DNA from 2 places in the Micromonospora sp. LOL_023 genome. Region 2 is predicted to be linked to the other one. Evidence: riboswitches for the same ligand, from Rfam matches in the RefSeq annotation. Region 2 holds a riboswitch; the other holds the start of a gene.
What was found. A riboswitch is a leader RNA that binds a small molecule or an ion and turns the genes downstream of it on or off. The one in region 2 is predicted to bind cobalamin.
Positions count from the first base shown of each region.

Region 1: another riboswitch for cobalamin. It lies ahead of cobN (cobaltochelatase subunit CobN); the one in region 2 lies ahead of metE (5-methyltetrahydropteroyltriglutamate--homocysteine S-methyltransferase).

Region 1 covers NZ_JBHMIM010000012.1:46,700-50,107, reverse strand. Annotated here, with positions in the region: gene cobN (cobaltochelatase subunit CobN) at 1-1,678, opposite strand, end outside; cobalamin riboswitch at 1,735-1,863, opposite strand; gene cobG (precorrin-3B synthase) at 1,981-3,246, shown strand; gene ACFHVL_RS08845 (precorrin-8X methylmutase) at 3,243-3,408, shown strand, end outside.
Region 2 covers NZ_JBHMIM010000018.1:16,971-20,378, forward strand. Annotated here, with positions in the region: gene metE (5-methyltetrahydropteroyltriglutamate--homocysteine S-methyltransferase) at 1-1,498, opposite strand, end outside; cobalamin riboswitch at 1,616-1,831, opposite strand; gene ACFHVL_RS12150 (recombinase family protein) at 2,574-2,978, opposite strand; gene ACFHVL_RS12155 (recombinase family protein) at 2,985-3,408, opposite strand, start outside.

The DNA of each region.
Region 1 (3,408 bases), on a different contig from region 2:
CACCCGGATCGTTGACCAGGAACGGGTAGATCAGCGGTAGGTCGCCCAGGGCCGCGTCCGGACCGCAGCCGGCGCTGAGCCCGACCGTCTTGCCGGGCAGCCACTCCAGGTTGCCGTGCTTGCCGACGTGCACCACGGCGTGTGCGCCGAAGCCGTGCTCCAACCAGCGGTAGGCGGCCAGGTAGTGGTGGCTCGGCGGCAGGTCCGGGTCGTGGTAGATGGCCACCGGGTTGGCGCCGAACCCACGTGGCGGCTGTACCAGCAGCACGATGTTGCCAGCGGGCAGCGCGGCCAACACGATCTCGCCGTCGCCGGAGCCGGAGTGGTCGACGTACAGCTCGCCCGGTGGCGGACCCCAGTGCTGCTCGACCCGCTCACGCAGGTCGGCCGGTAACCGCGCGTACCAGCGGAGGTAGTCCGCGGCCGGGATACGTACCGGATTGCCGGCCAGTTGCTCCTCGGTGAGCCAGTCCGGGTCCTGCCCGCCGGCGGCGATCAGCGCGTGCATCAGCGCGTCGCCGTCGTCGCGGGCCAGCCCGGGCAGCGCGTCGGGTCCGTCGGCCGGCCCGACGTCGTAGCCGGCGTCGCGCAACGTGCGCAGCAACGCGAGCACGCTGGCCGGGGTGTCCAGGCCGACCGCGTTGCCGATCCGGGCATGCTTCGTCGGGTATGCCGACAGCAGCACCGCGATCCGTTTGTCGCCCGGTGCGATGTGGCGCAGCGCGGCGTGGCGCACCGCGATGCCGGCGACCCGGGCGGACCGTTCCGGGTCGGCGACGTACACCGACAACCCGTCGGCGTCGATCTCCTTGAAGGAGAACGGCACGGTGATCAGCCGGCCGTCGAACTCGGGGATGGCGACCTGGGAAGCCGCATCCAATGGGGACAGTCCGTCGTCGGTGTCAGCCCACGTCTGCCGGGAGCTGGTCAGGCAGAGTCCCTGCAGAATCGGCACGTCCAGTTCGGTGAGCGCGCCGACGTCCCACGCGTCGTCGTCGCCCCCGGCGGAGGCGGTCGCCGGCCGGGTACCGCCGGCGGCGAGCACCGTGACCACCAGGGCATCGGCCTGGCGCAGAGCGGCCAGTAGCCGTGGGTCGGGCGAGCGTAGCGAGGCACAGTAGATCGGCAGCGATCGGCCACCAGCGGCCTCGATCGCATCGCACAGCGTGTGTACGAAGCCGGTGTTGCCGGCCAGGTGGTGTGCCCGGTAGTAGAGCACTGCCACGGTCGGACAGTCCGTCGGTTCCGTCGCCGGGCGGCTGAGCACACCCCACTCCGGTGCCGGCTCGGGCGCGGTGAAGCCGTGCCCGGTGAGCAGCACCGTGTCGGACAGGAAGTGGTGCAGTTGCGTCAGGTTGGCCGGCCCGCCGTGGGCCAGGTAGGCGTGCGCCTGGGCGGCCACCCCGGCCGGCACGGTGGACAGCTCCATCAGCGCCGCGTCCGGTGCCTGCTCTCCGCTGAGTACGACGACCGGCCGTGGGCCGGACAGCAGCGCGTCGAGTCCGTCCGGCCAGGCCCGTCGGCCGCCGAGAAGCCGGACCACTACGAGTTCGACGTCGGGCAGCAGCTGCGGAAGGTCGTCGACCGACAGCCGGGCCGGGTTCGCCAGGTGCCAGTCGGCGCCGCTGGCCCGTCCACTCAACAGATCAGTGTCTGAGGTGGATAAAAGCAGCATCATGGGATGCCTGGTCCTCCCTCGGGGTCCGCGCCCCGGGTCGTCGGTCGCGGCGACCGGAGTCTCCTGGCTCCCGGATCGACGCTCGCCCCGGCCTTCCCGCCCCGTGGATCGGGGCCGTGGCCTTCGGTGGGGTCTGCTCCCCGGTGACAGTGGCGGGACCGCGCCGGAATCACACCGGCTTCCTCCACGTGCCGCCGCAGCTGGCTACCGACAACTGTCACGACTGACAGACGTTTCGTCAAGGTGTGATGAAATCGCCGCGACCACGTCGTCTCCTGGGGGCAGCCCGTAGTATCCGCCGCGTGCCAGCCTCGCCGTCGCCGCCCGTCCGGGGCGGCCCCGACGCCTGTCCCGGCGCGTTGCAGCTGCATCAGGCCGCCGACGGACACCTTGCCCGGATCCGCTGCCCGGGCGGACTGCTCACCGCCGGCCAGCTGACCGCCCTGGCCGCCGCCGCCCGCGAGCTCGGCGATGGGCGATTGGAGCTGACCAGCCGGGCGAACGTACAGCTACGCGGGGTCGACGTCGACGCCGCCGAGGCGCTCGCCGGCCGGTTGAGCGCCGCCGGTCTGCTGCCCACGCCGGGTCACGACCGGGTCCGCAACATCCTCGGCTCCCCCCTTGCCGGGGTGGACAACGTGCCGGACTGGAACGTCGCGGCGCAGGTCCGGGCGCTAGATGCGGCGATCTGCGCCCAGCCGCAGCTGACCCGGCTGTCCGGGCGTTTCCTGTTCGCTGTGGACGACGGGCGCGGCGACACCATCTCGGCGCGTCCCGACGTGGGCCTGCTGCCCGGCACGGACGGATTGGTCGTCGTCGCGCTCGCCGGCGTCGACCACGGACTGCGCACCGGCCACTCCGACGCGGTACGGGTGGCCGTCGCGGTCGCCCGAGGCTTCGTCGCCGACCAGCGGGCCGTGGACGGCACCATCTGGCGGGTCGGTGACCTGACCGCCGCCGAGGTGGCCCGGATCATCGCGCGGGTCGCCACCGAGCCGGGGGTCCACCAGGTGCCGACGGCGCACCGGCGGCCGCTGCCACGGCACATACCCGAACCGTCGGTGGGCGTCCTGCGTCGCCCCGACGGCGACCACGCTCTGGTCCTGGCCGTCCCGTTGGGACGGCTCACCGCCGGGCAGGCAGACCTGCTCGCCGCCGCCTCGCCGCAGCTACGGATCACCCCGTGGCGGGCGGTGGTGCTGCCCACCGTCATCGACGCGCCGGACTGGGCGGGTCGGCTGCGCACCGCAGGACTCGTCACCGACCCCGGATCACCCTGGCTCGGCGTCACCGCCTGCGCCGGCCGGCCCGGGTGTCTCCGATCCCGGGCCGATGTCCGGGCCGACGCGACAGCGGCGCACGGCGACCGGTCGGACCCGGCCGGGGTCGGCCTGCCGGTGCACTGGATCGGCTGTGAACGTGGCTGCGGTACCCCGACCGGCCGGGTCGTGCGGGTGCTCGCCACCGGCGACGGCTACCAGGTGGACGCCACCGGCCGGTCCGCCGTCCACGTTCTACCAGGCGCGGCGTTGGCCGCCGCCGTCCGCACCGCACGTGAGGAGCCGTGATGGAACACGTCCGCGACGGGGCCGAGATCTACCGGCAGTCGTTCGCCACCATCCGAGCCGAGACCGACCTGAGCCGGTTCACCGCCGAACAGGCCCGGGTCGCTGTCCGGATGATCCATTCCTGTGGCATGGTCGACCTCGTCGAGGATCTGATCTTCTCGC
Region 2 (3,408 bases):
AACCATGCTCCGTAGCCGCGAAACCGTCCAACTGTTCGCCGAAGTACTGCACCATGTCGTTGCGTTCCGGTTCGCCGTGCACCAGCACATCCAGGCCCAGCTTCTCCTGCAGTCGGATGACATGCTCGACCTCAGCGCGCATCCGCTCGACGTAGCCGTCGTGGTCGAGCCGACCAGCCCGGTACGCGGCGCGGGCCCTACGCAACTCGTCGGTCTGCGGGAACGACCCGATCGTGGTCGTCGGCAACTCCGGCAGCCCCAGCCGCTGCTGCTGCGCGGCCGCCCGATCCGGGTAGTCGCCACGCTGCCGGTCGGCGGGGCCGAGGGCTGCCAGCCGGACACGCACGTCGCCGCGCCGCCACCCGACCGGAGCGACCGGCAGCGGTGCGGGCAGGTTGGCGATGCCGTCGCGCAGCGCCCTGCCGAGCAGGACCACCTCATCGACCTTCTGCCGGGCGAACGCCAGCCGGGCGGACAGCTCCGGGTCGAGTCCGCCTTCGACCGCGAGGTCGACCGGGACGTGCATCAGCGAACAGGAAGTGGCGACGGCGACATGGTCGGCCAGCCCGGCGATGTTCGCTCCGACCGAGACGGCGGCATGCAGGTCCGTACGCCAGATGTTGCGGCCGTCCACCAGCCCGGCGACGATCGTCCGGCCACGCAGCGGCCCGGCGGCGGCGAGCCGGTTCAGATTTCCCGGCCCGGCCGCCAGGTCCAGACCGATCGCCTCCACCGACGTGCCCAGCAGCGCGGGCAGAGCGTCACCGAATTCGCCGAAGTAGGTGGCTACGAAGATCCTCGGCCGCTGAGTGACCTCCGCGAGGCGGGCGTAGGCGCCGCGCAGGGCGTCGATCTCGGCCGGGGTGCGGTCGGCGACGTAGGCCGGCTCGTCCAACTGCACCCAGTCCACCCCTGCAGCCGCCAGCGCGGCGAGGATATCGACGTACACCTCGACCAGCTCGTCCAGCCGGGAGAACGGGTCGTCGCCCTTGGCCAGCAGCAGGAACGTGGCCGGCCCGACGAACACCGGTCGAGTGGTGATACCCAGCTCACGGGCTTCGGCGTACTCACCCAACGCCTTCGCCGGGTTCGGACGGAAGACGAGGCCCGGGTCGATCTCCGGGACCAGGTAGTGGTAGTTCGTGTCGAACCATTTGGTCAGCTCCAGCGCCGGCTCGGCGTCGACGCCTCGGGCCATCGCGAAGTAGGTGTCCAACTCGCCGAGGCCGAGCCGGGCGAACCGGCCAGGGATCGCACCAACGGCGACGGCGGTGTCGAGCATGTGATCGTAGTAGGAGAATGTGTTCGACGGGATCGCGTCGAGCCGGGCGTCGGCTAGCGTCCGCCAGACCTCGGACCGCAGCTCAGCGGCGATCCTCTCCAATTCCTCGGCGTCGATGCCGCCCGCCCAGTAGGCCTCGAGGACCTTCTTCAGCTCACGGTCGGCACCGATGCGCGGATAGCCGAGCACGGTGCTCTGCCCGAATGCGGTAGTCACCAATGGGTCCTTCCCTCGAAGTGCCCGACGGACACGGGAGGGGAGGAAGGCAGGGCACGGCGTGGCACCCGGCTTTCCGCCCTAGCCCTCCCGAGAGGCCGCCGGCGGCGCACACCAGGCGGTGTACGCAGCGCTGGCAGGTCTTCGGACTCGCGGGCGTGACACGTTGGTCGCCTACTGGCCGTCGCTTCCCAGACCTTGCGGTCCAGTGCTTCGTTGACGGCGGTCGTTCCCACTCACCGCTGCGGGGCAGTCCCGGACTCGCACCGGGTTCCCTCTTACGACGCCCCGCCCAACTCGCGGACGGGACGAACCAGCACCGCCCGCCATCGTACGGGCCGCGCCGTCGCGCCGGCGCCAGGGTCCGCCGCACGGGACACCGCAGAGCCCAATACCGGTCAACGAATCGGGGATGCCCGCCTGGGGCCATAGGGGTCTGGAGTAGCTATTCGCTACGTGAGCACCAGTTCATCACGCAGAACGATCATGTAGTTGGAGATCAACTCCGGCTCGGACACGTTATTTCCGCACGAAGGGTGATACCTACTCGCTTTACTGGTGATCCCCGTCCCGCTGGACGGGGATCTTCGCTGTGGTGGTGGCGGGGAAGCTCCCTGCCGGATCGAGCAGGTATGTCGCGGTCGCGGTGTCGACAACTCGGGCGAAGTAGTCACACGACGATCATGTCGTTGTCACGAAGGTAGGCGGCAACCCTGCCCAGGTCCACGCAGCGCAACGCGGGATGGTGACGGTGCAGCCCGCGGTCGTAGCGGAGTGCGTCGAGGAGATGATCTTCCCGGACGTAGAGGGTCCTCGGCCAGGGCGAGACCGTCGTACGGCTACTCGTGTGGCCGTGGCGGCAACGGTAACCGGGACGGCCATGCACCCAATGGGAGTCCATGCACCGGCCACAGACCTCCCAACACACCAACCCCGCCAGGAGATACCGGCGAGAAACGCCATCCGCAGGGACGGGCGCGGTACGCATCGCCTGGACCGCGACGAACCGCTCCTCACTCACCAACGACGGATGAACGACCTGACCGGAAACGACCCACTGCGGAGCCCCGTTGCGTCACTGCACCTCGCGGCCTCGAGCAACAGGGCCCTCAGGCTCGACACCGTCGCGGTCGGCACGCTGCCGGTTCCACACCTGACGGCCGGTGTAACAGGGATTGGCCAGGATCGCCGCGACCGTCGTCAGCATCCAACCCCGGCCACTGCGGTGCCGGTTACGTCCCGGATCAACGGCGGACGGGCAGGCAACACCGGCGTCGTTGAGAGCACGAGCGATACGGGCCACACTGCGACCGGCAAGCCGCTGGGCAAAGATCCACCGCACGCGCGGCGCAGTGACCGGATCAGGCTCCAGACGATGCAGACGCCGATCCCAGGCGGCGTGACCACGATTCGGATGCGGACCCGCGTCAACCAGCCGATAGCCGTACGGCGGCCGGCCGCCGAGATACCGGCCCTGCACCTCGGCCTAGGCGCGCATCGCCGCCATCGTACGATACCGCGCCCGCGACACCTCCCGCTGCGAATGCACACCAAGCAGGTCCAGCAACGCCAACTGCCGGGGATTGTCGAAGTCCACCGGCCCGTACGTCTCCGGCAACCACAACTGCACACCATGCCCGACAAGGATCAGGGTCAACTGCTCAAGCTGCTGACCATGGAAGGCACGCTCGTACTCGCCCACGACGATCGCGTCGAACCCCCGCGCCGGGTCCCCCAAAGCGGCGAGCAGCCGCGCCGTCTGCGGCCGATCCGGCCACGCCACCCGACGGGAGACACCCTCGTCGATGAACTCGGCCACGATCCGACCATGACCAGCCACCAGATCCTCGGCGCAGTCGCGCTGCCACCGACACGACGACACCCGATCCTGAAAGTCGACCGTCGACATT